One region of the Kitasatospora sp. NPDC096128 genome, then DNA from elsewhere that is predicted to be linked to it. Evidence: predicted binding sites of a transcription regulator. Region 1 holds the regulator's gene; each other region holds the start of a gene.

Region 1 (10,361 bases):
CTCGTGGTAGGCGGTGGCGTGCCGCAGCCGCTCGAAGTAGACCTCGCCGGAGGCCGGGAAGTAGACGTCCACCGGGTGCGGGACCCGGTCAAGGTTGATCCGCTGGATCACCCCGGCGAGGCCCAGGCAGTGGTCGCCGTGGAAGTGGGTCACCGCGATCCGGGTGATCTGGGTGGCCGAGACCCCGGCGTGCAGCATCTGCCGCTGGGTGCCCTCGCCGGGGTCGAACAGCAGGCCCTCGCCGTCCCAGCGCAGCAGGTAGCCGTTGTGGTTGCGGTGCCGGGTGGGCACCTGGCTGGCGGTGCCGAGGACGACGAGTTCGCGCTGGGACACCTGGGATCAGACCATGCTCTCGTTCATGCGCGTCCCGCCGAGCACGTGCACGTGGGCGTGGAAGACGGTCTGCCCGGCGCCCGCACCGGTGTTGAAGATCAGCCGGTAGTCCTCCAGGCCCTCGTCCTTCGCCACCGCACCCGCCTCGGCGAGCAGTTCGCCGGCGATCTGCGGCTCGGCGGCGGCCAGGGCGGCGGCGTTCGGGTAGTGGACGTGCGGGATGACCAGGACGTGCACGGGGGCCTTGGGGGCGATGTCGCGGAAGGCCAGGACGCGCTCGGTCTTGCGCACCACGGTCGCCGGGATCTCGCCCGCCACGATCTTGCAGAACACACAGTCGGACTGCGGCTCGCCGGCCATCGGATTCTCCTCGGTTCGGTCGTCGGTCACACGGTCTTCTCAACGGGCCGTACGGCCCGTACGGCCCGTACGGGCGCAGCCTAGCCGAGCCGCCCGACCGCCTGCTGGTACTCCTGGAGGTGCTTCCAGCGCACCGAGCGCATGCCGACGACATCCCCCTCGGACAGCTCGAAGTCATCGGAGATGAGGACCACCGCCAGGAAGACGAAGCCCAGCAGCCAGCGCCGGGTGAGCCGCCAGGTGTTCGGGCGCATCACCCGCTTGCGGCGCACCACCCGCATCGCCAGGATCCCCTTGCCCACGCTGAAGCCGGTCAGCCGGGCGAACACCACCTGGTTGAGGAACGAGGCGAGCAGGCCGACGCCCAGGAACGCCGCCCAGAACGGCACCACCGGGCCGCCGCTGTGGTGCTGGACGGCGTGACCGGCGGCGGCCGCGACGGGCTGGGTGCGGCCGGCGGCGACGTCGGAGGCGGCGGCCGCGGCGAAACCGAGGCCGAGGGAGAGGCCGAGGTCCAGCACGATCGCCAGGAAGCGCCGGAACCCGGACGCCTCCGGAGGGCACGGCGGCAGCGCGGGCTGCGAAGCCTGCGGGTACTGCCCGTGGGGCTGGGGCTGCGGGGCGGGCTGCCCGTGCGACGGGTACGGGTTGGAGCCGTACGGACCGGGCTGGCCGAAGGCCCGCGGCGGCTGGGCGTAGGGCTGTTGCGCTTGCCCGTACGGCTGTTGCTGCCGGCCGTACGGGGGCTGCTGCTGCCCGTACTGCTGCGGCGGCTGGCCGTACGGCCCCTGCCCGTACGGCTGCGGCCCGGGCCCGTACGGCTGCGGCCCGGGGCCGTTCTGCGGGAACTGCGGCGGCGGATAGCCCTGTGCCATGGTGTGCTCCCCCGTGAGCTGTCGATCAGATCAAGATCGCGATCAAGAACAGCCCCGCATCCTACCCAGGCCCCGGGGCGGGCGGGCGGCCGCGCCGCCGTCCAGCGGGGCGAGCCACAGGTCGTCCTCGGTGACGAAGGCGACCAGGTCACCGTGCAGACGGGGGTGGCGCAGACAGGCGCCCGCGGAGGTGCTCAGGGCGTCCGTCACGCCGTCAGCGTAGGCAGCCACGGGTACGATCCGCCCCGTTTTCCGCAGACTCCGGGCGGGCGCGCGGGGCCCCGGCCGGGCGCTACGACCAGCGGCCGGTGCGCCCCAGCAGCAGCGCCCCCGCCGCCACCCCGGCGGTCGAGGTGCGCAGCACCGACGGGCCCAGCCGGTACGGCTTGGCGCCCGCCCCGGCGAAGGCGGCCAGCTCCTCCGGGGAGACCCCGCCCTCCGGTCCGACCACCAGCACGATGTCCCCGCCGGCGGGCAGCGCGGCCTGCGCCAGCGGCTCGGCGCCCTCCTCGTGCAGCACGGCGGCGAGCGCGGCCCCCGCCAGCAGTGGCGCCAGCTGCCGGGTGGTCGCCAACTCGCGCACCTCGGGGAAGCGCAGCCGACGGGACTGCTTGCCCGCCTCCCGGGCGGTGGCCCGCCACTTGGCGAGCGCCTTGGCGCCGCGCTCGCCCTTCCACTGGGTGATGCACCGGGAGGCGGCCCAGGGGACCACCACGTCCACGCCGACCTCGGTCATGGTCTCCACGGCCAGTTCGCCGCGGTCGCCCTTGGGCAGCGCCTGGACGACCACGATCCGCGGCGCGGGCTCGGGCTCACGCCGCACCGCGTCCACCGTGACCTCGATCGCGTCCTTGCCGAGCACCGCGGCGACCGTGCCGTCCACGCCGAGCCCCAGCCCGTCCGCCAGGGTGACCGCCTCGCCGGCCGCCAGCCGCTTCACCGCCGCCGCGTGCCGCCCCTCCGGCCCGTCGAGCCGCAGCACGGCCCCGGGCGCGGCGGTGGCGATCCGCTCGGTCTCGACGACGAAGACGGGCGCGGTCATGGCGGGGAACCTCCGGAGGAGTGGGACTCGGGGAAACGCGAAGGGGGTGCCGGGGAGGACCCGGCACCCCCTCCTTGACGGCTACCGGCCGTTGAAGGCGTCCTTCAGGCGCGAGAACAGGCCCTGCTGGCCCGGCGCGAACTGGCCGGACGGCCGCTCCTCGCCGCGCAGTACGGCGAGCCGGCGCAGCAGCTCCTCCTGCTCGGCGTCGAGCTTGGTCGGCGTCTGCACCTCGACGTGCACTATCAGGTCGCCACGGCCGCCCCCGCGCAGGTGGGTGATGCCCCGGCCGTGCAGCGGGATCGACTGGCCGGACTGGGTGCCGGGCCGGATGTCGACCTCCTCCAGCCCGTCCAGGGTCTGCAGCGGCACCTGGGTGCCGAGCGAGGCGGCCGTCATCGGGATGGTGACGGTGCAGTGCAGGTCGTCCCCGCGCCGCTGGAAGACGGTGTGGGTGGTCTCGGCGATCTCGACGTACAGGTCGCCGGCCGGGCCGCCGCCGGGGCCGACCTCGCCCTCGCCGGCCAGCTGGATCCGGGTGCCGTTGTCCACGCCGGCCGGGATCTTGACGGTCAGGGTGCGGCGGGCCCGCACCCGGCCGTCGCCGGCGCACTCGGGGCACGGGGTCGGCACGACGGTGCCGAAGCCCTGGCACTGCGGGCACGGGCGGGAGGTCATGACCTGGCCCAGGAACGAGCGGGTGACCTGGGACACCTCGCCCTTGCCGCGGCACATGTCGCAGGTCTGCGCGGAGGTGCCGGGGGCCGCGCCCTCGCCGCTGCAGGTGGTGCAGGTGACGGCCGTGTCGACCTGGAGTTCCTTGGTGGTGCCGAAGGCGGCCTCCTCCAGGGTGATCTCCAGCCGGATCATGGCGTCCTGGCCGCGGCGGGTGCGCGAGCGCGGGCCGCGCTGGCCGGCCGCGGCGCCGAAGAAGGCGTCCATGATGTCGGAGAAGCCGAAGCCCGCCGCGCCGGCGCCGAAGCCGCCCGCGCCACCGCCGCCGGGCGACAGCGGGTCCCCGCCGAGGTCGTAGACCTGGCGCTTCTGCGGGTCGGAGAGCACCTCGTAGGCGGCGTTGATCTCCTTGAACCGCTCCTGCGTCTTCGGGTCCGGGTTGACGTCCGGGTGCAGTTCGCGTGCCAGGCGCCGGAACGCCTTCTTGATCTCGTCCTGCCCCGCATCCCGTCGGACGCCGAGTACCGCGTAGTAGTCCGTGGCCACCAAATGCTCCGCTTGTTCCGCCTGTAGTAGTGCGACTGGACACCGCCGCCGGGTTTTCCGGCGGCGGTCTGCTTGCTACGACTCGGCCAGGATCTGGCCCACGTACCGTGCCACCGCTCGCACCGCCCCCATTGTGCCGGGGTAGTCCATCCGGGTCGGGCCGATCACACCGAGTTTGGCCACGCTCTCGTCGCCCGAACCGTAGCCGACCGAGACGACCGAGGTGGAATTCAGCCCTTCGTACGCGTTCTCCCGCCCGATCCGGACCGTCATCGCGGCGTCCGTGGTCTCACCCAGGAGGCGGAGCAGGACGACCTGCTCCTCCAGGGCCTCCAGCACCGGCTGGATGGTGAGCGGGAAGTCGTGCCCGAAGCGGGTCAGGTTGGCCGTGCCGGCCAGCATGATCCGCTCCTCGTTCTGCTCGGCGAGCGCCTCGAACAACGTCGCCAGGACCGTACTGACGGTCGGCCGGTCGGCCTGCTCGAAGGCCCCCGGGAGTTCCTCCAGCAGCCCCGGGACGTCCGGCAGCCGCTGGCCGGCCGCCCGCGCGTTGATCCGCGCGCGCAGGTCCGCCAGGACCGTCTCGCCGACCGTGCCCGGGCAGTCGACCATCCGCTGCTCGACCCGGCCGGTGTTGGTGATCAGCACCAGCATCACCTTGGCCGGGGCCAGCGCCACCAGCTCGATGTGCCGGACGGTGGAGCGGGTCAGCGAGGGGTACTGCACCACGGCGACCTGGCGGGTCAGCTGGGCGAGCAGCCGCACCGTGCGGGTGACCACGTCGTCCAGGTCGACGGCGCCGTCCAGGAAGTGCCGGATCGCCCGGCGCTCCGGGGAGCTCATCGGCTTGATCTCGGCGAGCTTGTCGACGAACAGCCGGTAGCCCTTGTCGGTGGGGATCCGCCCGGCGCTGGTGTGCGGCTGGTGGATGTACCCCTCCTCCTCCAGCGCCGCCATGTCGTTGCGCACCGTCGCCGGGGACACCCCGAGGTTGTGCCGCTCCACCAGGGCCTTGGAGCCGACCGGCTCCTCGGTGCCCACGTAGTCCTGGACGATCGCGCGCAGCACGGCGAGCTTGCGGTCGTCCAGCTGGCGGACCTCTCCGGCCATGGGGCACGCACCTCCGTCTTCGCACGTTGTCCGTCTGTGATGCTGCGAGCCACTCCGGAAAGGGCCCCGACCCTGGCACTCTGCACACGCGAGTGCCAGAACCGTACCTGCCAGTGTACGGCCCGGGTCCTACCGCAGGAACGGCCCGGCCGGGGTGATCCTGCCCGCAGTTCCGGACGGCCGCCACGACACTCCCTGTGCGCGGGTGGTGCCCCGGGGCCGTCCGGGTGGCAGCATCGGAAGCGACGGCGAACGGAGGAGCAAGCAATGTCGAGCTCGGGCCAGCACACCCGTTTCGCGCCCGACCGCGGCCTGACCGGCCGCATGATCGGGACGATGTTCGTGATCGGGCTGCTGTACGTCGGTTTCACGGGCCTGCTGATCGCGCTGCTGCGCGGGGCCTGGCCGCTGATCGTGCTGATCTCCGGCGGGCTGTTCGTGGCCCAGTTCTGGTTCAGCGACAAGATCACCGAGCGGGCCATGGGCGCCCACCAGGTGACCGAGGAGCAGTACCCCCAGCTGCACGGCACCATCGACCGGCTCTGCGCGCTGGCCGACATGCCCAAGCCCCGCGTGGCGGTCGCCGACAACGACATGCCCAACGCCTTCGCCACCGGCCGCAACCCGCAGAACGCCGTGGTGTGCGTCACCACCGGTCTGCTGCGCCGGCTCGAACCGGAGGAACTGGAGGGCGTCCTGGCGCACGAGCTGTCGCACGTCGCCCACCGGGACGTCGCGGTGATGACCATCGCCGGCTTCCTCGGCGTGCTCGCCGGGGCCATGACCCGGATCGCCGTGTACGGCGGGTTCATGGGCGGCAACCGCAACAGCAACGACCAGAACGCGGCCATCGCCGCGCTGATCATCCCGCTGGTGTCGATCGTCGTCTACGCGATCAGCTTCCTGCTCACCCGGCTGCTGTCCCGCTACCGCGAACTGGCCGCCGACCGGGCCGCCGCCCAGCTCACCGGCCGACCCAGCGCCCTCGCCTCGGCCCTCACCAAGGTCACCGGGCAGATCGCGGCCATCCCCACCGAGGACCTGCGCAAGTCCCAGCCCTACAACGCCTTCTACTTCGCCCCCGCGCTGAGCGCCAAGGAGACCGCCTCCCAGCTGCTCTCCACCCACCCGACGCTGGAGAAGCGGCTGGCCCAGCTGGCGAAGATCTCCGAGCAGCTCGGCCGCTGACCCTCCTTCCCGTTCGCGAAAGGACCGCCGTGGGATTCCTGGACGCCCTGTTCGGCCGCACCAAGCCCGTCAAGCCCGACCTCGACCAGCTGTTCGGCGTGCCGTCCGCCGCGCTCACCCTGGAGGCCGCGGCCGGGTTCCTCCCCACCGGGCTCGGCTCGGTCTGCTTCGCGGCCGTCGAGGGCGCGGCCTTCGTCCAGGTCGAACAGCAGGTCCGGGCCCTGCTGGACGCCGACACCGAACGCGGCGGCGTCCCGGTGGAGGCCTCCAAGGACGACTACGGCTACTCCTGGCTGCTCACCCGGCACACCCCCGAGGAACTCCCGGAACTGGTCAACGACCTGCACGCGGTCAACAGCGAGCTGGAGGCGAACGGCTTCGGCCCCCAGCTGCTCTGCTCCCTGGTCGGCTTCCGCAACGCGCAGGGCCAGTCGCTGGCCCTGGTCTACCTCTACAAGCGCGGCACCTTCTATCCCTTCGCCCCGATGCCCGGCGGCGGCGAACGGCGCAACAGCCCGCTGGAGCTCCAGGTCAACGCGACGCTGGGGAACGACCTGCGGCTGGAGAAGGACCTCAGCCGCTGGTTCCCGGTCTGGGGCGCGCCGGGCCTCTGACGCCCCGTCCGTAAAATCGCCCCCATGCGCAGCCACCAGTACGGACCCGACCTCACCCCGCCGTGGAAGAAGCAGGAGCCGGCACCCGAGGTGCCGGCCGAGCGGGACCTGGTGGTCGAGGAGGCCGCCACCGGCTACTGCGGGGCGGTGGTGCGGTGCGAGAAGACCGCGGAGGGGTTCACCGTCACCCTGGAGGACCGGTTCGGCAAGCAGCGGGTCTTCCCGCTGGTGCCGCGCGGCTTCCTGCTGGAGGGCAAGGCCGTCACCCTGGTGCGCCCGAGCGCCCCCGCCGCGCCCCGCACCCCCGCCCGCACCGCCTCGGGCTCCCTCGCCGTCCCCGGCGCCCGCGCCCGGGTCGCCCGGGAGTCCCGCATCTACGTCGAGGGCCGGCACGACGCCGAGCTGGTCGAGCGGGTCTGGGGCGACGACCTGCGCATCGAGGGCGTCGTCGTCGAGTACCTCCAGGGCATCGACGACCTCCCCGCGATCGTCGCCGACTTCGCCCCCGGCCCCGGCCGCCGCCTCGGCGTCCTGGTCGACCACCTGCTCCCGGGGACGAAGGAACACCGCATCGCCGCGCAGGTCACCGGCGAGTCCGTGCTGGTCGTCGGCCACCCCTACATCGACATCTGGCAGGCCGTGAAGCCCTCCTCCGTCGGCATCGCGGGCTGGCCCGCCGTCCCCCGGGGCGAGGACTGGAAGGAGGGCACCTGCCGCCGCCTCGGCTGGCCGGTGGACACCCCGGCGGCCTGGAAGCGGATCCTGTCGAAGGTGGACAGCTACCGGGACCTGGAGCCCGAACTCCTGGCGAAGGTGGAGGAGTTGATCGACTTCACGGCCCTTCCGGGTCAGGAGTAGGTCCGGAACTCCGAGGTGTCGAGCGTGACGCCCAGCAGGTCGAGCGGAATCTGCTCACCGAACTTGGTGGTCCGCTGAAGGACGTAGTCCGGCAGCCCCGAGGAAGCTGCCGGGCTCGGCTCGGTCAGCAGCACACAGACGGCCTTGATCGGATCGACGACAAGGTACGCCGGGATCCGCCCTTCGGCGTACAGCTCGCGCTTGGTCTGGTAATCACGCAGCACACTGGTCTTCGACACCACCTCGACCACCAGGGTGAGAAGAGGTGCAGGGACCAGGCGCCCATGACCCTCAGTGGTGTCCCGCTCGAACACGACCAGGTCCGGTTGGGGCTCGCTCGTCAAGCCGGGAAGATCGATGTCCTGTGTGGTCAAGCGGTGCCACCTCGCCCGGGGAAGCTGGTCCCGAATGGCTTCGACAATGATGTTGTGGACCATGTCCGGCCCGGCCGTCATCACGATTTCGCCCCTGATGAGCTCGGCCTTGAAGCCTTCAGGGACCTCCAGGTTCTCGAAGATCCCTGTCATCCGGTCATCGACGGCGGTCATCGCCCGCTCCCTCCGACGGCTGACACCACGTTAACGACAATCAGTCCACCAGGTCACGCACGACGGCGTCGGCCAGCAGGCGGCCCTGGAGGGTCAGGGTGGCGCGGCCCTGCCGGTAGGACTCCTCGGCGAGCAGGCCGTCGGCGAGGGCCTTGGCGGCGGCCCTGCGGCCCGCCTCGGCGAGGAGGTCGAGGGGGATGCCGTCGGCCAGGCGCAGTTCCAGCAGGATGCGCTCGACCCGGCGGTCCTCGTCCGACAGGACCTCGCGGCCAAGGGCCGGGGTGCGGCCCTCGGCGAGGGCCTGGGCGTAGGCGGCGGGGTGTTTGGCGTTCCACCAGCGGACGCCGCCGACGTGGCTGTGGGCGCCGGGGCCGGCGCCCCACCAGTCGGCGCCGGTCCAGTAGAGCTCGTTGTGGCGGCAGCGGCCCTCGGGGGTGGTGGCCCAGTTGGAGACCTCGTACCAGGAGTACCCGGCCGCGCTGAGCGCCCGTTCGGCGATGAGGTAGCGGTCGGCGTGCACGTCGTCGTCGATCATCGGCAGTTCGCCGCGCTTGACCCGGGCGGCCAGCTTGGTGCCGTCCTCGACGATCAGGGAGTACGCGGAGACGTGGTCGGGCCCGGCGCCGATCGCGGCGTCGAGGGAGGCCCGCCAGTCGTCGTCGGACTCGCCGGGGGTGCCGTAGATCAGGTCGAGGTTGACGTGCTCGAAGCCGGCCGTGCGGGCCTCGGCCACGCAGGCCTCGGGGCGGCCGGGGGTGTGGTGGCGGTCGAGCAGCCGCAGGACGTGCGGGCGGGCGCTCTGCATGCCGAAGGAGATCCGGTTGTAGCCGCCCTCGCGCAGCTCGGCGAGGTACGCCGGGTCGACGGACTCCGGGTTGGCCTCGGTGGTCACCTCGGCGTCCGGGGCGAGCCCGAACTCCTCGCGCAGCGCGGCGAGCATCTTCACCAGGTCGCGGGCGGGCAGCAGGGTGGGGGTGCCGCCGCCGAGGAACACCGTCCGCACGGGCAGGTCGACGTCGCCGAGGACCTTCCGGGCGTGCCGGATCTCGGCGACCACGTTGTCCGCGTAGGTCTCCTGCGAGGCGACCGCCCCGGAGGAGCGCAGTTCGGTGGCGGTGTAGGTGTTGAAGTCGCAGTAGCCGCAGCGGCTGGCGCAGTACGGCACGTGCAGGTAGAAGCCGAACGGCCGGTCGCCCAGCCCGGTCAGGGCGTGCGCGGGCAGGGAACCGTCGGACGGCACCGGTTCGCCGTCGGGGAGTGCGGAGGGCATGACCCCATTGTCCCGTACGACTCACCCGAACCGGTGAGCCGTACGGGAGGGGGCGGCTCAGGCCTCGTTGGCGCCCGCGTACATGGCGGCCACCGCGTCGGCGTAGGTCCGCTCGACCACCGGGCGCTTGATCTTCAGGCTCGGGGTGAGCTCGCCGTGCTCGATGTCGAGGTCGCGCGGCAGCAGGTGGAACTTCTTGATCGTCTGCCAGCGCTGGAGGTCGGCGTTGACCCGCTTGACGAAGCCCTCGATCAGCTGGTGCACGGCCGGGTCGGCGGCCAGCTCGGCGTAGCTCTTGCCGGCCAGGCCGCGCTCGGCGGCCCACGGCATCAGCACCGCCTCGTCCAGGCCGATCAGCGCGGTGCAGTAGTTTCGGCCGTTGCCGATCACCAGGATGTTGCTGACGAACGGGCAGACCGCCTTGAACTTGCCCTCGACCTCGCTGGGCGCCACGTACTTGCCGCCGGAGGTCTTGAACAGGTCCTTCTTGCGGTCGGTGATCCGCAGGAAGCCGTCGGGGCCGAGCTCGCCGATGTCCTCGGTGTGGAACCAGCCGTCCGGCTCCAGCACCTCGGCGGTCTTCTCCGGCAGGTTGTGGTAGCCGCGCATGACGCCGGGGCCGCGCAGCAGGATCTCGCCGTCCTCGGCGATCCGCACCTCGGTGCCGGGCAGCGGGCGGCCGACCGTGCCGATCCGGACGTCCTCCTTGCGGTTGACGCAGGAGCCGGCGCTGGTCTCGCTCAGCCCGTAGCCCTCCAGGATCGGCACCCCGGCACCGAGGAAGAAGTAGCCGATCTCGGGGGCGAGGGCGGCGCTGCCGGAGACGGCGCCGCGCAGCCGGCCGCCGAAGGCGGCGCGGATCTTCGCGTACACCAGCCTGTCGGCCAGCGCGTGCTGCAGCCGCAGGCCCAGCGGGGCGGTCCCGGTGCCGGTGGCGATCCG
Region 2 (10,361 bases), on a different contig from region 1:
CCTCGCGAGGCTTCTACGCTGAAAGGACAGGTCGGACCGCGAGCAGGGGAGTGGAGCAAGGTGAGCGAGCAGGAACAAGCGCAGGCACAGGAGCCGGGGCGCGAGCAGCACGGCCGGAACGGGACGCGGGGCGATCTGGGGGCCACCCCCGCCCCTCCCCCCTCCCCCCTCCCCCTCCCTCCCTCCTCCAGCCCTTCCTCCACCTCCACCTCCACCAGCGCCCCCGCCAAGGCCCGCCTGGTCTTCCGTGACCCGCTGGACCAGCAGTCCCGGGACGACACCGACGCCGGCTGGGGCGACCGCCCCGGGGCGGGTGCCAGCGGTGGGCGGGGGCTGGACTGGTACCTGAGCCAGCGCCCGCCGCACCACGGGGACTGAGAGCGTGCCCTAACGCGCCGCGACGAGCGCGTCGCGGATCTCGGTCAGCAGGAGGACCTCCTTGGCCTCGGCCTCGGCCGCCACCTCGGCGGCGCTCTTGCGCTTGGCCGCCATCCGGTTCATCGGCACGATGAGCACGAAGTAGACGACGGCCGCCGTGATCAGGAACTGCAGGACGGCGCTGAGCACCGACCCCCACAGGATGAGGATCCCGGACGTGACCTCACCGGTGGCGCTCACCTCGCAGGGCCCCTTGAGGCAGGAACTGTAGGACGCCAGGTCCTTCGTCCCGAACACGCCGACGATCGGATTGATCACGCCCTTGACGAAGGCGTTGATGATGTTGGTGAAGGCCGCGCCGATGACCACGGCGACGGCGAGTTCGACGACATTTCCACGCAGCAGGAATTCCTTGAAGCCTTTCATGCCGCCTCGAACGACGAAGTCGTCGCCGGGTTACGGGTGATCCTCCGGGAGCCCTGATTGACAACCCGGACGGCCCACCGTGCCGCTCGGGGGCGGCGGCAGACCGGCCCGTGCGGGCCCGGACGCGAGCGCCGAGGCCACCGCGAGCAGTACCAGCGCGGGCACCCCGCCCCGCCGCCGGACGGCCCGGCGCCAGCGGTGCCACCCGCCGCAGCCGCGCCGGATCGGCGGGAAGCTGGGCACCTCCCGGCGGGGCGGCACGGTGGGCGCGGGCAGGGGGACGGACAGGCTCATGGCGGTCATCGGGACACCTCCGGACTCGGTCGGGTCTTGCTCGGTGTCCCCACCATGCGCGCTCCGGCGGCAGCCCGGAAACCGATTCCCACAGCCTGTGGAAAACCCGCCCCTGTGGATAACTTCGTACACCCGTACGAGCTATTCCAATCCCGGAAGTTGACGGCGGTGCGTGAAAAAGGGCCCGCCACGGCATGCGAAAAGGCCCGCCGCCCCGCGCGAAGCGGGGCCGACGGGCCTTCCCGTGAAACCGAGGTCAGCCGGCGGCCGGAGCCGGGCTGCTGGACGAGCTCGTGGAGCTCGACGAGCCGGCCGAGGAGCCGGAAGAGCTCGAAGAACCGGACGAACCCGAACCCGAGGACGCCGACGAAGACGACGTCGAGGAGCCGGCGGACGAACCCGCGCCCACCGAGCTGCTGGAGGACGAGCGGCTGTCGGTCCGGTAGAAGCCCGAGCCCTTGAACACGACGCCCACGGCCGAGAAGACCTTGCGGAGCCGTCCCTGGCAGTCGGGGCACGTGGTCAGCGCCTCGTCGGTGAACTTCTGCACCGCCTCCAGGCCGTTGCCGCACTCGGTGCACTGGTACTGGTACGTGGGCACTTGTCTTCCTCCTGGCACTCTCGCCTGATGAGTGCTAACGATGGTCAATGATGCGGTATTCCGTTGGATCAGTCCAGCGAATCCGGTGTGAGATGAGCCGGTACCGAATCACCGCCGACCGCGCGCTCAGCCCTTCGCGGCACCGACGAGCTGCGCCGCGCCGCCGCGGTCGGCCGACGAGGCCACCACACGGCTCGCCCCGCCCCGGGCCACCAGCAGGTGCCGCATCGACACCAGCGCGATCAGCCCCAGTCCGGCGCCGACGGCCGGCACCAGGAATCCGGCGGACGGCCCGTGGCCGTCGATCAGCCGCCCGGCCACCATCGAGCCGATCGCCAGGCCCAGGCCGATGGCGCCGGTCAGCCAGGTGAACGCCTCGGTCTTGGCCCCGTCCTCGACCAGGGTCTCGACCAGGGTGTAGCCGCTGATCAGGGTCGGCGCGATGGCCAGGCCGCAGACCAGCCCGGCGATCGAGAGCGTGACCAGGTTGGGCATCGCCCACAGGGTGGAGCAGCCCGCCACCAGCAGCGCGTAGCTGATGACCATCCGCTGCTCGACGGCCCGCCGCCAGGCGATGACGCCGTAGAGCACACCCGCGACCATCGAGCCGCCGGCGAAGATCCCGTACACGGTGCCGGCCGCGTCGTGCTGGCCGACCGAGTCGGCGAAGGCGTTCACCGAGACCTGCATCCCGCCGAACACGGCGCCGACCCCGAGGATCACCCCGGCCAGCAGCCGGACGCCGGGGGAGGCCAGCGCGGAGGCGCGTCGCGCGCCGGGCCGGGGGGTGATCCGGGTGGGTGCGGTGCGGCGCTGGGCGGCGAAGGCCAGGCCGCCGACGAAGGTCAGCGCGGCCTCGACGACCAGGGCGGTGGCCGGGTTCACCGAGGTGGCGATGTTGGCGGCCAGGATCGGGCCGATGACGAAGGTGAACTCGTCCGTCACGGACTCGAAGGCGAAGGCGGTGCTCACCTTGGCCGCCGAGGAGGCGGACGCGCCCTCGGCGCCGATCGTGGCGATCCAGCGGGCCCGGACCATCGCGCCGATCTGCGGGACGCTCGCGCCGGCCGGGACGGCGGCCAGGAACAGGCTCCAGGCCGGCGCGTGGCCGAGCGCCAGTGCGATCAGCAGGCCGACCGAGGCCGCGTGCACCACGACGGTCGGGACGAGGACGGCGGCCTGCCCGTACCGGTCGGCGAGCCGTCCGGTCTGCGGGCCGATCAGGGCCTGGGCGACGGCGGCGATGGCCGTGACGGTGCCCGCGGTGCCGTAGGAGCCGTGGGTGTCCTTGACGAGGAGCAGGATGCCCATGCTGAGCATCGCGTAGGGCAGTCGCGCGATGAAGGCGGGGGACAGGAAGGTCCAGGCGCCGGGCGTGCGCAGCAGTGCGCCGTACCCGACCTTGGCCGGTGCCGCGGCGTCGGCGGTCGCGTTGTTCGGGGTGCTGTCCGCGGTGGGCGACGTGGTGTCCGCGGTGATCTCGACCGTTCGGCGGGCCGTCACGGTCGGTCCTTCCTGCTGCCTGGTAGCGCGGCAGGGCATGGGGTGGCCCCGACGGCGCCGAGAGTCGTCCTCTCGCGCGTCGACCGGGGTAGATACCGGGCCGGCCGGGCCTGATGGGCCGGGCCGGACCGCGGCCGCCGAGCGGTCGCGCCAACTCTGCTTCAGGCAGATGCTGGGGGTGGTCTTGCGGTAGTTATACGGCGTGGTCCCACCAGCATACAGTTACGCGCGTAGATGCCGCCAGACCACCCACAACGCCCCCGTCACCCCAGACCCGCTCGGCCGGCCCCGGCGCCCTCACCGCCCGTTGAGCCACCCCGCCAGCTTGCCGCCCTTGTCCACGGCCCGCAGGCGCCGCTCCGCCGCCTCGCCGACCTCGTCCGTGGTGACCACCAGCAGCTCGTCCCCGCCGCGCAGCATCGTCGCCTTGTCCGGCACGAAGGAGCTGCCGTCCCGCACGACCAGGGTGACCGCCGCCCCCTTGGGCAGCCGCAGTTCGCTGATCTCCACGCCGGACATCCGCGAGGCCGGCGAGAGCGTGACCGACAGCAGGTGTCCGTGCAGCTTCTCCAACGGCGCGGACTCGATGTCGAGGTCCTGGCCCATCGCACCCTCGCCGATCCGCAGCCGCTTGGCCATCCAGGGCAGGGTCGGCCCCTGGAGCAGGGTGAAGACGACGACCAGGATGAAGACGATGTTGAACACGTCCTCGGCCCGGTGCGCGCCGGAGACCACCGGGATGGTGGCGAGCACGATCGGCACCGCCCCGCGCAGCCCGGCCCAGCTCAGCAGCGCCTGCTCGCGGACGGGCACCTTGAACGGGGTGAGCGTGAGCACCACGGACAGCGGCCGGGCCAGGAAGACCAGCACCCCGCCGATCACCAGTGCGGGGACCACCGCGTCGCCCATGCTCTCGGGCGCGGCGAGCAGCCCGAGCAGCACGAACATGCCGATCTGCCCGATCCAGGCGAGTCCGTCGGCGAAGCCGCGGACGGCCGGTCCGTGCGGCAGCTTGGAGTTCCCGAGGATCACCGCGCTGATGTAGACGGCGAGGAAGCCGGAGCCGTGCAGCAGTGCGCCGCCGGCGTAGGCGAGCACGGTCAGGGCGACCACGGCGATCGGGTACAGGCCGGAGGAGGGCAGGGCGACGTGCTTGACCGCGAAGGCGCCGAGCCTGCCGACGGCCAGGCCGACCGCCGCGCCGATCGCCAGTTCGGCGGCGATGGTGCCGAGCAGCACGTACCAGGAGTCCAGCTCGCCGGTCGAGGCGAAGGCGACGACCAGGATGACCACGGGCGCGTCGTTGAAGCCGGACTCGGCCTCCAGCAGACCGGTGAGCCGGTGCGGCAGCGGGACCATCCGCAGCACCGAGAAGACGGCCGCCGCGTCGGTGGAGGAGACGATCGCGCCGAGCAGTAGCGAGGTGCGCCAGTCCAGGCCGACCAGCCAGTGGGCGCCGGCGGCGGTGACGAAGACGCTGACGCCGACGCCGACGGTGGCCAGCACGGTGGCCGCCGGCATCGCCGGCTTGACCTCGCGCCAGCTGGTCTTGAGGCCGCCCTCGGCCAGGATCACGACGAGGGCCGCGTAGCCGAGCACCTGGGTCAGTTCGGCGTTGTTGAAGGTGACGCCGATCCCGTTCTGGCCCAGTGCCACGCCGATCCCGAGGTAGATCAGCAGACTGGGCAGTCCTGATCGGGTCGAGAACCGGACGGCGACCACTGCGAAGAGCAGGATCACGGAGGCTTCGAGCAGGAGCTGGTTCAGGTGGGCGACGTTCACGCAGTGGCACCTCGGGCAGGCATGGGCGGGCGGGGTGTCAGGTGGTGCTGGCTGTCAGGCGGTGCTGGAAGTCGGGTGGTGCGGGGTGTCAGGTGTTGCTGGGTGTACGACCCGTTAAGAAGCCGTCAATGCTCCTCTTGCGGATCGTTACTCAGTCTAACATTTTGCCATATCTTTAGTTTCATCGCCGCCAGGTGGGCCCACCAGCCCCTTCCCGGCCGCTCGTTGACCTCCTCCGATCCCGCCCGGAGCGTCCCCCGTGCACGCCGGTCGCCGGACTCGGCCTAATGTGGTGCCCTGTCACGGCCCCCGGCCCTGGACACGCCCGCCCGCCCCGAAGTCAGGACCGCAAGGACCCAGATGCCCCGCTCGAAGAAGTTCCGGCGCGCCCGTCTGATCGTGATGATGCTGGTCGTGCTGCTGGTGGCCGGCGTCGGCTACGGCGGCTACCGCGGGGTCACCGCGGTCCGCGCCTCCTTCCCGGAGGTGGACGGCACGGTCAAGGTGGCGGGCCTGAGCGCGCCGGTCGACGTCAAGCGGGACGCCAACGGCATCCCGCAGCTGTACGCGGACACCAGCGAAGACATGTTCCGCGCCCAGGGCTACGTCCAGGCCCAGGACCGCTTCTGGGAGATGGACGTCCGGCGGCACATCACCGCGGGCCGGCTCTCCGAGATGTTCGGCGACAGCCAGGTCGACACCGACGCCTTCATCCGCACCATGGGCTGGCGGCAGGTGGCGCAGAAGGAGTACGACACCAAGCTCTCGCCGGAGGCCAAGAAGTACCTCCAGGCCTACTCGGACGGCGTGAACGCCTGGCTCCGCGAGCACCCCGGCGGGGAGAAGGCCTCGCTGGAGTACGCCCTGCTCGGCGTGGTCAACAGCGGCTACAAGCCCGAGCAGTGGAACCCGGTCGACTCGGTGGCCTGGCTCAAGGCGATGGCCTGGAACCTCTCCGGGAACCTCCAGGAGGAGATCGACCGCTCGCTGCTGGCCCAGGACTTCGGCCCGGACAAGATCGCCGAGCTGTACCCGGACTACCCGTACTCCCGCAACGGCACGATCGTGAAGACCGGCACCGTGAACGGGGACGCCTACCGTCCGGCCGACGGCTCGTCCCAGCCCGGTACCACCCCCGGCGGCGGCACCGCCCAGGGCGCGGCCACCACCAAGGCGCTGCTGCAGGGCCTCACCGACCGGATCGACGCGATGCCGCAGCTGCTCGGCCGCCCCGGCCAGGGCATCGGTTCCAACTCCTGGGTGGTCGCGGGCTCGCACACCACCACCGGAAAGCCGCTGCTGGCCAACGACCCGCACCTCGGCCCCGGCCTGCCCTCGGTCTGGTACCAGATGGGCCTGCACTGCCGGACCGCCTCGCCGGCCTGCCAGTTCGACGTCTCCGGCTTCACCTTCGCCGGCATGCCGGGCGTGGTGATCGGCCACAACAAGGACATCGCCTGGGGCTTCACCAACCTCGGCGCCGACGTCACCGACCTCTACCTGGAGAAGGTCACCGGCCCGGACACCTACCAGGTGGACGGCAAGGACGAGAAGTTCGACCTCCGCAAGGAGACCATCAAGGTCGCCGGCGGCGAGGACCGCACCATCACCGTCCGCACCACCCGGACCGGCGCCCCGCTCATCTCCGACCAGAGCACCGAGCAGCAGAACGTCGGCAAGTACGCCCCCAACGGCAGCTCCGCCCCCGACCGCGGCACCGGCGGCTACGGCGTCGCCCTGCAGTGGACGGCGCTCAGCCCGGGCAAGACCATGGACGCCGTCTTCGAGCTGGACAAGGCCCGCAACTGGGACGACTTCCGGGCCGCCGCCAAGGACTTCGCCGTCCCCGCGCAGAACCTGATCTACGCCGACGCCAAGAACATCGGCTACCAGGCCCCGGGCGTCATCCCGGTGCGCGGCAAGGGCGACGGCTCCATGCCCGCCCCGGGCTGGGACTCCTCCTACCAGTGGAAGCCGGACCCGGTCCCCTTCACCGCCCTGCCGTACAGCTTCAACCCGGCGGTCGGCTACATCGTCACCGCCAACCAGGCCGTGGTGGACCCGAGCTACAAGTACACCCTCACCAAGGACTGGGAGTACGGCACCCGGGCCAAGGAGATCACCGACCAGATCGAGGGCCTGCTCAAGAACAACGGCAAGATCTCGCCGGACGACATGCAGACCCTGCAGCTGGACAACACCAGCATCATGGCCAAGACGCTCGTCCCGCTGCTGCTCAAGCAGCAGATCGACGACCCCTACGTGCGCGAGGCCCAGGACCTGCTGAAGGACTGGAACTTCCACCAGGACGCCGACTCGGCCGCCGCCGCCTACTACAACGGCGTCTGGCGCAACCTGCTCGGCCTGGCCTTCGGCCAGAAGTTCCCGGTCGACATCCGGGCCAAGGACAGCTGCCTGCTGGTGCGCCAGCAGGACGACCCGACCAAGCCGGACAGCTCCACCAAGATCGTCACCCAGTGCGGCACCCGTGACCCCGGCAAGGCCCAGCCGGACGGCGGCGACCGGTGGACCGAGGTCGTGCGCACCCAGCTGGACAAGCCCGACAGCTCGTGGTGGACGTACATCGACTCCGACCACAAGGAGCAGAAGGGCCTGGACAACCTGCTCAAGGAGGCGATGAAGAACGCCCGGCAGGACCTGACCTCGCAGCTCGGCAAGGACATCTCCACCTGGAGCTGGGGCCGTCTGCACAAGCTGGAGCTGCGCGAGCAGACCCTCGGCACCGACGACTCCTCGATCGCCTCCGGCGTCGTCCACAAGCTGCTCAACCGCGGCCCGTACCGCCTCTCCGGCGGCTCGGCGGCGGTCGACGCGGCGGGCTGGAACGCGGCGGCGGGCTACCAGGTGGACTGGATCCCGTCGATGCGGATGGTGGTCGACCTGAACGACCTGGACTCCTCGCGCTGGGTCAACGTCGGCGGCGCCTCCGGCCACGCCTTCCACCAGAACTACAACGACCAGACCGACCTCTGGCTCAAGGGCAAGCTGCTGACCTGGGCCTACACGCCGGACGCGGTCGAGAAGGCCACCAAGCACAAGCTGGTGCTCACCACCGGCTGACGCCTGGCCCGAGCCCGAGCGGCCCCGCCCTCCTCCTGGGGAGAGCGGGGCCGCCGCCGTTCCGTCCGCCGCCGTTCCGTCCGACCGCCGTCGCGGCCGTCGCGCCCTCAGCCGAGCGCCCGCACCCCCGAGGGGGTGACCGCCAGGTCCACCGGCAGGTCGTGCGGCTCGGCCGGCACCCGCTCCAGCAGCTCGTGCTCGTACAGCAGCACCGCCAGCACCGGCCGCGCCCCGGCCCGCTCCAGCCGGGCCAGCACCCGGTCGTAGCTGCCGCCGCCGCGGCCCAGCCGCAGCCCGCCCCGGTCCACCGCCAGGCCCGGCAGCAGCACCACCGAGGCCCCCGTGACGGCCTCCGGCCCGAGCCGCGGCCCGACCGGCTCCAGCAGCCCGCGCCCGGCCGCCGCCAGGCCCCCGGGCCCCGCGTACTCGGCCCAGTCCAGGTCGTTGTCCGGCAGCAGCACCGGCAGCAGCACCCGGACGCCGCTCTCCCGCAGCGCATCCAGCAGCGGCCGCGTCCCGGGCTCCGCGCCCACCGAGACGTACGCGGCCACCGTGCTGCCGGGCGCGGCCAGCTCCCAGGCGTGTCCGGCCAGCGCGAGAGCCGCCTCCGCGCGCCCCTCGGCGGTGAGTGCGCGGCGCCGCGTCAACAGCCGTGACCTCAGGTCGCTCTTCTCGTTGTGCACCGGATCCTCCACGTCCGAAAACCGTGACGCGCAGAGCCTGACACGCGAAAGGGCGCCCCGATGTCCACCCCGTTGCTGGTCCAGGCCCTGGCCGCGCTGAGCGCCCCCGCACTGGCCGGCGCCACCGCGCTCGGCCTGCGGGTGCGCCGGGAACGGGCCGGGGCCGCCGCCGACCGGGAGCGGCTGACCGGCCGGATCGCCGAACTGGAGGAGCGCTGCGCCGAACTGGAGCGCACCGCCTCCTGCGACCCGCTCACCGGCGTCTGGAACTACCGCCACCTGCAGCTCACCCTGGACCGGGAGATCGAACGGTCCCGCCGCGCCGAGCACACCGACCAGGCCGACGGCCCGCGCCCGCTGGCCGTCCTGCTGCTGGAGATCGCCGGCTTCGACGCGGTCCTCGCCGAGCACGGCCGCGCCCGCGGCAACGCGGTACTGCGCGACCTCGCCCAGCGGCTCGCGATGGAGATCCGCCGCGCCGACACCCTGGGCCGCTACGGCGGCGAGGAGTTCCTGGTGGTGCTGCCGGACACCGGCGCCGAGGGCGCCGTGCAGGTCGCCGAGCGGCTGGTCTGGTCGGTCCGCCGGCACCTGCTGCTCGACTGGTCCTCCGGCACCCGGGCGCCCCGCCCGGCCGCGGGCAACGGCCTGACCGCCGCCGTCGGCATCGCGGTGCTCCCCGAGGACGGCACCCACGCGGCCGTCCTGCTGCGCTCCGCCGACGGGGCGCTGGCCGCCGCCAGGGCGTCCGGCGGCGACTGCTGGCGGATCGCGCCGCGCCCCGGACAGCCCGCCGCCGGGCCCCGTGAACAGCCCGGTTCCGTGCCGCAGCGGGCGCCGACTGCCGAACGTGACCGTTCGGGAAAGCCGGGTAGTCTGTCGGCCTGTACCGGAGGGGACCCCCTTCCCCAGCCGGTCGCTTCCCATACGCCTGCCACCGTGGCCGTGCCCCGGGACGTGCTGTCCTAGCCGTCCGTGCGCGCTCGGCCAGGCGAAAACGTGCCTGAGTAAGGTAAACGCATGACGACGACCACCTCCCGAATTCCGGTAACCAAGGCCGTGGTACCCGCGGCCGGACTGGGCACCCGCTTCCTCCCGGCGACCAAGGCCACCCCGAAGGAGATGCTGCCCGTCGTCGACAAGCCGGCCATCCAGTACGTCGTCGAGGAGGCCTCCGCCGCCGGCCTCTCCGACATACTGATGGTCACCGGCCGCAACAAGCGCGCGCTGGAGGACCACTTCGACCGCGCCTACGAGCTGGAGGAGCTCCTCGTCCGCAAGGGCGACGAGGACCGCCTGCGCCGGGTCCGCGAGTCCGTCGAGCTGGCCAACATGCACTACGTCCGCCAGGGCGACCCGAAGGGCCTCGGCCACGCCGTCTCCGTCGCGGAGCAGCACGTCGCCGGCCAGCCCTTCGCCGTCCTGCTCGGCGACGACCTGATCGACCCGCGCGACCCGCTGCTCTCCCGCATGATCGAGGTGCAGCAGGAACTCGGCGGCTCGGTCGTCGCCCTCATGGAGGTCGACCCCTCCCAGATCCACCTCTACGGCTGCGCGGCCGTCAAGGCCAACGGCTTCGGCGAGGACGTCTTCCAGGTGACCGACCTGGTCGA
Region 3 (10,361 bases), on a different contig from region 1:
ATCGCCCCCGGCCTGGCCCCGGCGACCTCCGTCCGCGACACCCCCGGCGCGCTGGAGATCCGCCCGGTCGACGACTGGGAGGAGGCCGTCCTGGCGGCCTGCCGGGAGGCACTGGAGCACGAGGGCTCGACCGGCCTGATCGCCGCCGACGCCCGGATCCCCCGGCTCGCCGAGCTGCTCACCGCAGCCGGGCTGGCGCACCTCTCCCCCGGCACCGAGACCAGCACCGAGTCCCGGCTGACCCTCGTCCCGGCCTCGCTGGCCAAGGGTCTGGAGTACGACTACGTGGTGCTGGACGAGCCGGCCGCGGTGGTCGCCGGCGAGCCGGACGAGCGGACCGGCCTGCGCCGCCTGTACGTGGCGCTCACCCGCGCCGTCTCCGGCCTCACGGTGCTGCACCGCGAGCCGCTGCCCGAGCAGCTCGGCTGACCGGGAAGGGGCCGGTGGCGTCACCGGCCCCTTCCCGGTCGCTCACGCGTCGATCAGCGCCCGCCACTCGGCGACCCTGGCCGCGTCGACCGGCGTCCGCCAGCCGTCGGCCCGCACCGCACCGCCGACGTGGAAGGCGTCGAAGCCCTCGGCCCGCAGCTCCTTGAGGTGCTCGGCCCGCAGGCCGCCGCCGATCAGGATCCGCTGGGTGTGGCCGGGTTCGCCGCTGCGGGCCAGTTCGGCGGCCAGCACCTCGCGGCCGGCGTCCACCCCGGCGGGCGCGCCGGAGGTGAGGAAGGTGTCCAGCCCGGGCAGCGCGCCGACGGCGGCGCGCAGGGCGGCCCGGTCGGCGCTGTGGTCGATCGCCCGGTGGAAGGTCCAGCGGCAGCCGGCGATCGCCTCGGCGACGGCCGTGGTGGCGGCCAGGTCGACGGCGCCCCCGGCGTCGAGGAAGCCGAGCACGAACTCCTCGGCGCCCTCGGCCCGCAGCGCGACGGCGCGGGCGCACAGCTCGTCCAGGTCGCCGGGGGCGAAGCCGTCCCGGATCCGGAGCATGACGCGCAGCGGGATGCCGACGGCGGCCCGGATCCGGGCGAAGTCCTCGACGGAGGGGGTGAGTCCGTCGGCGGCCATGTCGGTGACCAGTTCGAGCCGGTCGGCGCCGCCGGACTCGGCAGCCTGGGCGTCCTGGGGCGTCAGCGCGATGACTTCGAAAATTGGTCTAGACATATCAGACAGCCTGCCACATCCGCCCGCCCCCGGCGAGACCGCACCCCCGGCCCGGCACCCCGGTGCGGCACCCCCGATCCGGCTGCGCCGCGCCGGGCCGGGCCGGCCGTCACACCCGTCCGGGCACCACCCCGACGGCCTCCCGCCGCCCGAACCGGCGCTCCGCCACCGCCACCAGCACCAGCAGGGCCAGCACCGGCACCGCCACCGGCAGCAGGTGCGAGATCCCACGGGACTCCCGCCAGATGTTGAAGACGCTGCCGGGCCCGGTCAGCACCAGCATCGCGAGCCCGACCCCGGCCGGCCCCATCCGCCCGCGCAGCCCGGCGAGGGTCAGCAGCAGCGGGGCGATCAGCATCACCACGAACCAATGGAGGCCCAGCGGGAAGGTCGCGTCGTCCCAGCCCTGGACCGCCTGGAGCAGCCCGCCGACGACCGCCGAGACCAGCACCAGTCCGGCGGTCCGCAGGTTCGGCCGGGGCAGCAGGTCGGCCGGCGCGGCGACCAGCAGCAGCGCGGCCGCCACGAACGGCAGCGCGGCCATCCCGATGTAGCCGACCCACCAGACGTCGAAGACGTCCGGCCGCCAGACGGCCCGGCCCAGGTCGTACAGTCCGACGGCGCCCAGCAGCAGCGCGGTGACCCGGACGGCCGTCCACCGCCCCAGCAGGGCCGCCACCCCGAGCAGCAGCGCGGCCACCGGCGGGGCGAAGGCCCGGAGGTGGTTCCCGACCGAGTCGTCCCAGGCGAGCCACCTGGTGGTCCGCTCCAGGGTGGCCGCCCAGGGCGCCATGGTCGCCCCGACCACCGCACCGGCGATCATCGGCGCCACCAGCGCGAGCAGCCGTCCGGCCGCCGACCCGCCGGTCAGCCCGAGCCGCACCCGCAGCCCGTACACCGCCAGGCCGAGCACCTCCCGGGCGACCGCGGCGCGGCCGCCCTCGGCCGTCGTGTCGGCGAACACCTCGGCCAGCTCCTCGCCGCGCTCACGGCGGTACCGCGCCGGGTAGAGCTGCAGCGCGGCCCGCAGCAGCCCCGAGGAGGTCGGACCGATCACCGGCACGGTCATGAGAGTCCTCCCCCCGCGGCGGGCCGCCCCTGGGACCCGGTGTTCCCCGGCAGCATCGACCGGATCTTCGTCAGCCGGCGCTCGGCCTCGGTGGCGACCGCCCGCAGGCGCCCGGCCTCGGCGGCCAGGGCGGCTCGGCCGACGTCGGTCAGCGCGTAGCTGCGCCGGGCCCGGCCGTCCACGACCTCCTCGGCGGCCACCTCGATCAGGCCCTGGGTCAGCAGCCGGTCGAGCGCGCCGTAGAGCGTGCCGGTGCGCATCTTGACCCGGCCGTCCGAGATCGCGGCGATCTCCTGGATGAGCGCGTAGCCGTGCCTCGGGGCGTCCGCCAGCGCGGTGAGCAGCAGCAGCGTCGGCTCCTGCATGGAGCGTTCTGTCATACACCTACATATATCGTTGAACGGCACATCCCGTCCACCGGACCGACCCGCCACAATGTGCCCCATGCCGACCGAGGACCTGCTCACCGCCTGGACCGCCCTGCTGCACCGCTGCGGCGCCACCGACGACCCCGACCCGTACGGCCGGGAGCTGCTGCGCCGCTGGTCGGCTCCGGACCGCCGCTACCACACCACCGAGCACCTGCGCGCGGTCCTGCGCCACGTCGACGAGCTCGCCGGGCACGCCGCCGACCCCGACACCGTCCGGCTCGCCGCCTGGTTCCACGACGCCGTGTACCGCCCCGACCGCACCGAGAACGAGGAGCGCAGCGCCGCCCTCGCCGTCCGCGCGCTGACCGCCGCCGGCCTGCCCGCCGGGCGCGTCGCCGAGGTCGAACGCCTGGTCCTGCTCACCGTCGCCCACGACCCGGCCCCCGGCGACCGCGACGGCGAGGTGCTCTGCGACGCGGACCTCGCCGTCCTCGGCGGCGCCCCCGAGGCCTACGCGGCGTACGCGACCGCCGTCCGGGAGGAGTACGCCTTCGTCCCCGAACCGGACTTCCGCACCGGCCGGGCCGCCGTCCTGCGCCACCTCCTGGCACTCCCGGCGCTCTACCGCACCCCCGCCGCCCACGGCCGCCTCGCCGCGGCCGCCCGCACCAACCTCGCCGCCGAACTCCGGGCGCTGGAGGACTAGTCCAGCTCCCCCACCGGCGCCACCACGGCCCCCTGCTTGCCGCACACCCAGTGCGGCTCCGGCCCCAGCTCGGGCTCCACGCCGAGCGCGTGCGGGTCCCCGTCGGCCGCGCAGGCGCTGCACAGCGGCCACCGCCCGTACGCCTCCAGCAGCGCGTCCTGGACGTCCTGGGCGACCAGCCCGAGCACGTAGTCGGTGCCGTCCGGCCACTGCTCCAGCCACCACCGCCGGTGGGTGACGGCCTGCTCCACCAACGAGACGACGGCGGCGTCCGCCACGTCCCGCGCGGTGAGGTCGGCCAGGATCAGGGCCCGGGCGTTGTGCAGGGCGGTCTCGATGTCGTCGGAAGCCATCCGTCCATTCTCCGCGGCCCGCCCACCGGTTCAAAACGGCCCCGGCGCCGAAACGCCGCGTGGGCGGCCCCCCGAAGGGAACCGCCCACGCGGACGAGGATCAGCCGATCCGATCGGAGTCCGATCAGGATCAGAAGTCCATGTCACCGCCCGGCATGCCGCCGCCGGCGGCCGCGGCGGCCTTCTCCGGCTTGTCGGCGATGACGGCCTCGGTGGTGAGGAACAGCGCCGCGATGGAGGCGGCGTTCTGCAGCGCGGAGCGGGTGACCTTGGCCGGGTCGATGATGCCCGCGGCGACCAGGTCGACGTACTCGTTGGTGGCGGCGTTCAGGCCGTGACCGGCGGGGAGGTTGCGCACCTTCTCCACCACGACGCCACCCTCGAGGCCGGCGTTGGTCGCGATCTGCTTGATCGGGGCCTCCAGCGCGACCTTGACGATGTTGGCACCGGTGGCCTCGTCGCCGTCCAGCTCCAGCTTGTCGAAGGCGACACCGGCCTGCAGCAGCGCGACGCCACCACCGGCGACGATGCCCTCCTCGACGGCGGCCTTGGCGTTGCGGACGGCGTCCTCGATGCGGTGCTTGCGCTCCTTGAGCTCCACCTCGGTGGCCGCACCGGCCTTGATGACGGCCACGCCGCCGGCCAGCTTGGCGAGGCGCTCCTGGAGCTTCTCGCGGTCGTAGTCCGAGTCGCTGTTCTCGATCTCGGCACGGATCTGGTTCACACGGCCGGCGACCTGGTCGCTGTCGCCGCCACCGTCGACGATGGTGGTCTCGTCCTTGGTGATGACCACCTTGCGGGCGGTGCCCAGCAGGTCGATGCCGGCGTTCTCCAGCTTGAGGCCGACCTCCTCGGAGATCACGGTGCCACCGGTGAGGATGGCGATGTCGCCGAGCATGGCCTTGCGGCGGTCGCCGAAGCCCGGGGCCTTGACGGCGACGGACTTGAAGGTGCCGCGGATCTTGTTCACGACCAGGGTCGACAGGGCCTCGCCCTCGACGTCCTCGGCGATGATGACGAGCGGCTTGCCGCTCTGCATGACCTTCTCCAGCAGCGGGAGCAGGTCCTTGACCGAGCCGATCTTGGAGTTGGCGATGAGGATGTACGGGTCCTCGAACGTCGCCTCCATGCGCTCCAGGTCGGTGGCGAAGTAGGCGGAGATGTAGCCCTTGTCGAAGCGCATGCCCTCGGTGAGCTCGAGCTCCAGACCGAAGGTGTTGCTCTCCTCGACGGTGATGACGCCTTCCTTGCCGACCTTGTCCATGGCCTCGGCGATGAGCTCGCCGATCTGGGTGTCAGCGGCGGAGATGGAGGCGGTGGAGGCGATCTGCTCCTTGGTCTCCACGTCCTTGGCCTGGGCCAGCAGCTGGTCCGAGACGGCGGCGACGGCCTTCTCGATGCCGCGCTTCAGGGCCATCGGGTTGGCGCCGGCGGCGACGTTGCGCAGACCCTCGCGAACCAGGGCCTGGGCGAGCACGGTGGCGGTGGTGGTGCCGTCGCCCGCGACGTCGTCCGTCTTCTTGGCGACCTCCTTGACGAGCTCCGCGCCGATCTTCTCGTACGGGTCCTCGAGCTCGATCTCCTTGGCGATGGAGACACCGTCGTTGGTGATCGTGGGGGCGCCCCACTTCTTCTCCAGCACGACGTTGCGACCCTTGGGGCCGAGCGTGACCTTCACTGCGTCGGCGAGCTGGTTCATGCCACGCTCAAGGCCGCGGCGAGCTTCCTCATCAAAGGCGATGATCTTGGCCATCAGAAGTGGTCCTCCGGGACACGGTCGACTGCTCGGACCAAGGGGTGCCCGCGACGGACGGCCCTGGTGTGCGGAGGTCCATTCCCCTGCCGCTCCCGGGGGCCTCACCGACCCGGTCCGCTGTCACTCTCACACTGTGAGTGCTAACGCCAATGATTAGCACTCCGGGTGGTCGAGTGCAAGCCCAATAGCCAACCCGCGAGCCGCCGTCCGCCCCCGCCCGGCCCGCCCCGGGAACGCCGACGGGCCCGTACGACGCGTGTCGTACGGGCCCGTCGAGAAGCGAGTGGTCACCAGCCGTGGGCCGCGCCGAGCTCCTGGGTCCGGAAGGGGTCAGACCGCCGCGCGGACCATGTCCGCCTGCGGGCCCTTCTGTCCCTGGGAGATCTCGAACTCGACCCGCTGGCCCTCCTCGAGGGTGCGGTAGCCGTCCATCTGGATCGCGCTGTAGTGGACGAAGACGTCCGCACCACCGTCGACCGCGATGAAGCCGTAGCCCTTCTCCGCGTTGAACCACTTGACGGTGCCCTGAGCCATTCCGAACTCCCCTAGTGCTGTGCTGGCCCTTCACGGTCCCGCAGGTCGCGGGCCCGGGTCTGGTTTTGAAGGCCGGCCCGGGGAACCCCCCCTGGGCGCAGCCGTGCACGCCGCAATCCTCCGCAACGGGGGTGCCGGACGGCTTCCGTGAGCGGCTGATTACGTCGACCGCCGCTGAATGTATCCGGATCGACGCCCTCTGCAACAGGGTCAACCGCCGGGAATTCCCTAGGCCCGTCAAGAGACAAGAGCGAACAAACCGGAAGAAACTCGGCATTCCGCGCCGGGCATAGCGGACGAATTACCCAAATGCCCGCAGGAATTCTGACATCTGCCTGACATGTTTCACGGCCCCGGCCCGCAACCGGTCCGAGCAGCCGGACGACCTCCGGTGAAGCACCCCGTGCGCCGGAAGAGGAACCCTGTTCCCAGCAGAGCCACACTCTACTCCGACTTGACCCTGAAATATTCCCGCCGAAATGCAAGCGGCCGCCCACGCGTACGGAATTCCAGTCTCCGTACGTGCGGGCGGCCGGGAAGCGGACCGGACGGCTCAGCAGCCGCCGGCCACCGCCGGAATGATCGAGATGCCGGCGCCGTCCTTGATCTCGGTCGCCAGACCCTCGGCGAACCGCACGTCGTCGTCGTTCACGTACACGTTGACGAAGCGGCGCAGCTTGCCGGTGTCGTCCAGGATCCGGGCCGCGATGCCGGCGTGGTTCTGCTCCAGGTCGGCGATCACCTCGGCCAGGGTGGCCCCCTCGGCGGTCACCTCGGCCGCGCCGCCGGTGTAGGTGCGCAGGATGGTGGGGATGCGGACGTTGGCGCTCATGGCTCTCCTAGCGGGGGTGGGTGGTTCAGGCGGACGCGAGGCCGGCGGCGTGGAAGGAGTCCAGCGTCGGGCGGATGACGGCGGTCATGCCCGCCTCGGAGACGGCGTCCAGCGTCTTGAGGCCGTCCCCGGTGTTGATCGCGACGGTCTCCTTGGACGGGTCCAGCCGGCCGGACTCGACCAGCTTCTTCAGCACCCCGACGGTCACCCCGCCCGCGGTCTCGGCGAAGATCCCCTCGGTCCGGGCCAGCAGCCGGATCGCCGCCACGACCTCCGCGTCCGTCACGTCCTCCACCGCGCCGCCCGTCCGGCGGGCGATGTCCAGCACGTACGGGCCGTCCGCCGGGTTGCCGATCGCCAGCGACTTGGCGATGGTGTCCGGCTTGACCGGCTTGATCACGTCACGGCCGGCCTTGAACGCCGCCGACACCGGCGAGCAGCCCTCCGCCTGGGCGCCGAAGATCCGGTACGGCCGGTCCTCCACCAGCCCCAGCTTGATCAGCTCCTGCAGCCCCTTGTCGATCTTCGTCAGCTGCGAGCCCGAGGCGATCGGGATGACGATCTGCTCCGGCAGCCGCCAGCCGAGCTGCTCGCAGATCTCGTACGCCAGCGTCTTGGAGCCCTCGCCGTAGTACGGCCGCAGGTTGACGTTGACGAAGCCCCAGCCCTCGCCGGCCGGGTCCCCGATCAGCTCCGAGCAGAACCGGTTCACGTCGTCGTAGTTGCCCTCGATGCCGACCAGCTCGCCGCCGTACACCCCGGCCATCACGACCTTGCCCTGCTCCAGGTCGTGCGGGATGAACACGCAGGAGCGGAACCCGGCCCGGGCCGCCGCCGCACCCACCGCGCCGGCCAGGTTGCCGGTCGAGGAGCAGGACAGCGTGGTGTACCCGAACGCCCGGGCCGCCTCGATCGCGCAGGCCACCACCCGGTCCTTGAACGAGTGCGTCGGGTTCCCCGAGTCGTCCTTGACGTGCAGCTGCGCGGTGAAACCGAGCTCACGGCCCAGGTTGTCCGCCTTCACCAGCGGGGTCCACCCGGGGTTGAGGTTCGGCTTCGACGCGACGTCGGCCGGCACCGGCAGCAGCGGCGCGTACCGCCAGATGGACGCGGGACCGGACTCGATCCGCTTGCGCAGCTCCTCGGCGCGCTCGCTGCCGAACTCGTAGGCGATCTCCAGCGGCCCGAAGCACTCCAGGCAGGCGAAGCTGGGGCCGAGCGGAAAGCGGGTTCCGCACTCCCGACAGGACAGGGCGGCGGCGGGGCCGAGGTCGACCGAAACAGGTGCGGCGATGTCGATAGCCATGATGGCGGAGGCCTCTCTCCTCATCTTCCCCGCGGCGCGGTCGCGCCACAGGCCGGAATTGGCACCTGTCCCGCCGGGGCCTGTCGACGACAGCCGAGCGAGAAGGTTGCCGGGACGTCAACGGGCCGTTCCCTCAGTCCCTCTGGATGAGCATGTGAAGTTATGGTTCAGCGGCGACCCCGGCGTGCAAAGGTCCGACCGCTGTACGAAGACTGTATCCGAAGGCGTCCACCCCGAAAGGGACCGTCCGCCAAGCGAGATGGCCCGTTCCACCGATCCCGCCGAGGAGAGTCACCGTGCCCGCCGAACCGACCCCCGCACTTCTCCCGCAGGCGGCGTCCTGGCTCCACCGCCGCTCGTGGAGCGCGGCCGAACGGCCGGTCGACGCCCTCCTCGCCGCCAAGCGGCGCACCCGCCAGACGGTCAGCGTGGTCCTCCCCGCCCTCGACGAGGAGGCCACCGTCGGCGACATCGTCCGCACCGTCCGGCGTGAGCTCATGGACCGGATCCCGCTGGTCGACGAACTCGTCGTGGTCGACTCCGGCTCCACCGACGCCACCGCCGCCGTCGCCGCCGCAGCCGGCGCCCGGGTGGAACACCGCGACCGGATCCTCCCCCGGCTGCCCGCCGTCCCCGGCAAGGGCGAGGTGCTCTGGCGCTCGCTGCTGGTCACCCACGGCGACATCGTCTGCTTCGTCGACGCCGACCTGCGCGAGTTCGACCCGGCCTTCGTCTCCGGCATCGTCGGCCCGCTGCTCACCGAACCCGACATCCACCTGGTCAAGGCCATGTACGACCGCCCCCTGGAGACGGAGAGCGGCGCGGTCGTCCCGGCCGGCGGCGGCCGGGTCACCGAACTCGTCGCCCGCCCCCTGCTCAACCTCCACTGGCCGGAACTCGCCGGCTTCGTCCAGCCCCTCGGCGGCGAGTACGCGGCCCGCCGCTCACTGCTCGAACGGCTGCCCTTCCCCACCGGCTACGGCGTCGAACTCGGCCTGCTGGTCGACGCCCTGGACCTGGTCGGCCTGGACGCCCTGGCCCAGGTCGACGTCGGCGTCCGGCACCACCGCCACCAGGACGGCCAGGCCCTCGGCCGGATGGCCGCCACCATCTACCGCACCGCCCTCGAACGCCTCGACCGCACCCACCGCCTCAAGGCCTCCGCCGACCTCGTCCACCCCCACCTCACCCAGTTCACCCGCACCCCGGCCGGCGGGACCCCCATCTTCACCGCCCACACCCACCCCGTGACGGCCCTGGAACGCCCCCCGATGCACACCGTCCCCGAGTACTCCACCCACCGCTGAGGGGTTTGCCACCCCGACCCCCCGGCAACATCCCAACCATGGGCGATCTCACGACCGAACGTTCGAGTGCGACCGGAACCGCCCCCGTCCTGGTGGCCTCCAACCGGGGACCGGTGTCCTTCAGCACCGCCGACGACGGCACCCTGACCCTGCGCCGCGGCGGCGGAGGCCTGGTCTCCGGCCTGTCCGCGATCGACGACCCCAACGCCGTCTGGGTCTGCGCCGCACTGGGCGACGCCGACCGCAGAGCCGCCCGGGAAGCCCCCGACGGCCGCCTCGACCTCGCCGGGCACGAGGTCGGCGGCCAGGCCGTACGAATGCTCGACATCGACCCGGAGACCTTCGCCCGCGCCTACAACGGCGTCGCCAACTCCACCCTCTGGTTCGTCCACCACCTGCTCTACGCGACCCCCACCGCGCCCTCCTTCGACGCCGGCTTCCGCACCGAATGGGCCGCCTACCAGGCCTACAACGCCGCCTTCTCGGCCGCCCTGGCCGCCGAAGCAGCCCCGGGAGCCGCCGTCCTGGTCCAGGACTACCACCTGTCCCTGACCCCGGCCCTGCTCCGCGCGGCCCGCCCCGACCTGCGGATCGGCCACTTCTCCCACACCCCGTGGGCCCCGCCCGAGTACTACCGGCTGCTCCCCGACGACGTCGCCCGGGCCGTCCTGACCGGCATCCTCGGCGCCGACCGGGCCGGCTTCCTCACCGAACGCTGGGCCCGCGCCTTCGCCGCCTGCTGCGAAGACCTCCTCGGCGCCGCCTTCGACCCCACCGCCCTCACCGTCACGCACGACGGCCGCACCACCCACCTCGGCGTCCACGCCCTCGGGGCCGACGCCGACTTCCTGCGCGAACGCGCCCACCGCCCCGACGTCGACGAACGCCTCGCCGCCCTCCGGGCCGCCGTCGGCGACCGCCGCACCATCGTCCGGGTCGACCGCACCGAGCTGAGCAAGAACATCGTCC

What was found. Region 1 encodes HrcA, which represses chaperone genes, less so after heat shock. Its sites were predicted from a motif close to TTNGCACTCNGNNNNNCNGAGTGCNAA; they were not measured.
Region 2: a site for HrcA is predicted at 1,711-1,737, ahead of ABTY61_RS13465 (FmdB family zinc ribbon protein). Genes of this name have one in related genera too.
Region 3: a site for HrcA is predicted at 5,567-5,593, ahead of groL (chaperonin GroEL). Genes of this name have one in related genera too.

What each region holds. Positions count from the first base shown of each region.
Region 1 covers NZ_JBEOSP010000011.1:51,585-61,945, forward strand. The annotation lists gene ABTY61_RS14875 (ribonuclease Z) at 1-333, opposite strand, end outside; gene ABTY61_RS14880 (histidine triad nucleotide-binding protein) at 340-693, opposite strand; gene ABTY61_RS14885 (RDD family protein) at 774-1,568, opposite strand; gene ABTY61_RS14890 (hypothetical protein) at 1,611-1,778, opposite strand; gene ABTY61_RS14895 (16S rRNA (uracil(1498)-N(3))-methyltransferase) at 1,861-2,610, opposite strand; gene dnaJ (molecular chaperone DnaJ) at 2,692-3,831, opposite strand; gene hrcA (heat-inducible transcriptional repressor HrcA) at 3,907-4,941, opposite strand; gene htpX (zinc metalloprotease HtpX) at 5,209-6,129, shown strand; gene pspAB (PspA-associated protein PspAB) at 6,159-6,743, shown strand; gene ABTY61_RS14920 (DUF3097 domain-containing protein) at 6,768-7,601, shown strand; gene ABTY61_RS14925 (Uma2 family endonuclease) at 7,592-8,149, opposite strand; gene hemW (radical SAM family heme chaperone HemW) at 8,190-9,419, opposite strand; gene ABTY61_RS14935 (AMP-dependent synthetase/ligase) at 9,477-10,361, opposite strand, start outside.
Region 2 covers NZ_JBEOSP010000009.1:205,599-215,959, forward strand. The annotation lists gene ABTY61_RS13450 (hypothetical protein) at 61-378, shown strand; gene mscL (large conductance mechanosensitive channel protein MscL) at 388-804, opposite strand; gene ABTY61_RS13460 (hypothetical protein) at 835-1,107, opposite strand; gene ABTY61_RS13465 (FmdB family zinc ribbon protein) at 1,355-1,699, opposite strand; gene ABTY61_RS13470 (MFS transporter) at 1,826-3,202, opposite strand; gene ABTY61_RS13475 (potassium/proton antiporter) at 3,500-4,984, opposite strand; gene ABTY61_RS13480 (penicillin acylase family protein) at 5,345-8,065, shown strand; gene ABTY61_RS13485 (5-formyltetrahydrofolate cyclo-ligase) at 8,173-8,748, opposite strand; gene ABTY61_RS13490 (GGDEF domain-containing protein) at 8,809-9,717, shown strand; gene galU (UTP--glucose-1-phosphate uridylyltransferase GalU) at 9,769-10,361, shown strand, end outside.
Region 3 covers NZ_JBEOSP010000009.1:1,601-11,961, reverse strand. The annotation lists gene ABTY61_RS12505 (HelD family protein) at 1-429, shown strand, start outside; gene ABTY61_RS12500 (copper homeostasis protein CutC) at 472-1,158, opposite strand; gene ABTY61_RS12495 (hypothetical protein) at 1,268-2,227, opposite strand; gene ABTY61_RS12490 (PadR family transcriptional regulator) at 2,224-2,607, opposite strand; gene ABTY61_RS12485 (HD domain-containing protein) at 2,672-3,304, shown strand; gene ABTY61_RS12480 (DUF8819 family protein) at 3,301-3,657, opposite strand; gene groL (chaperonin GroEL) at 3,788-5,410, opposite strand; gene ABTY61_RS12470 (cold-shock protein) at 5,744-5,947, opposite strand; gene ABTY61_RS12465 (MoaD/ThiS family protein) at 6,501-6,779, opposite strand; gene thrC (threonine synthase) at 6,805-8,085, opposite strand; SAM riboswitch class I at 8,103-8,238, opposite strand; gene ABTY61_RS12455 (glucosyl-3-phosphoglycerate synthase) at 8,382-9,392, shown strand; gene ABTY61_RS12450 (alpha,alpha-trehalose-phosphate synthase (UDP-forming)) at 9,431-10,361, shown strand, end outside.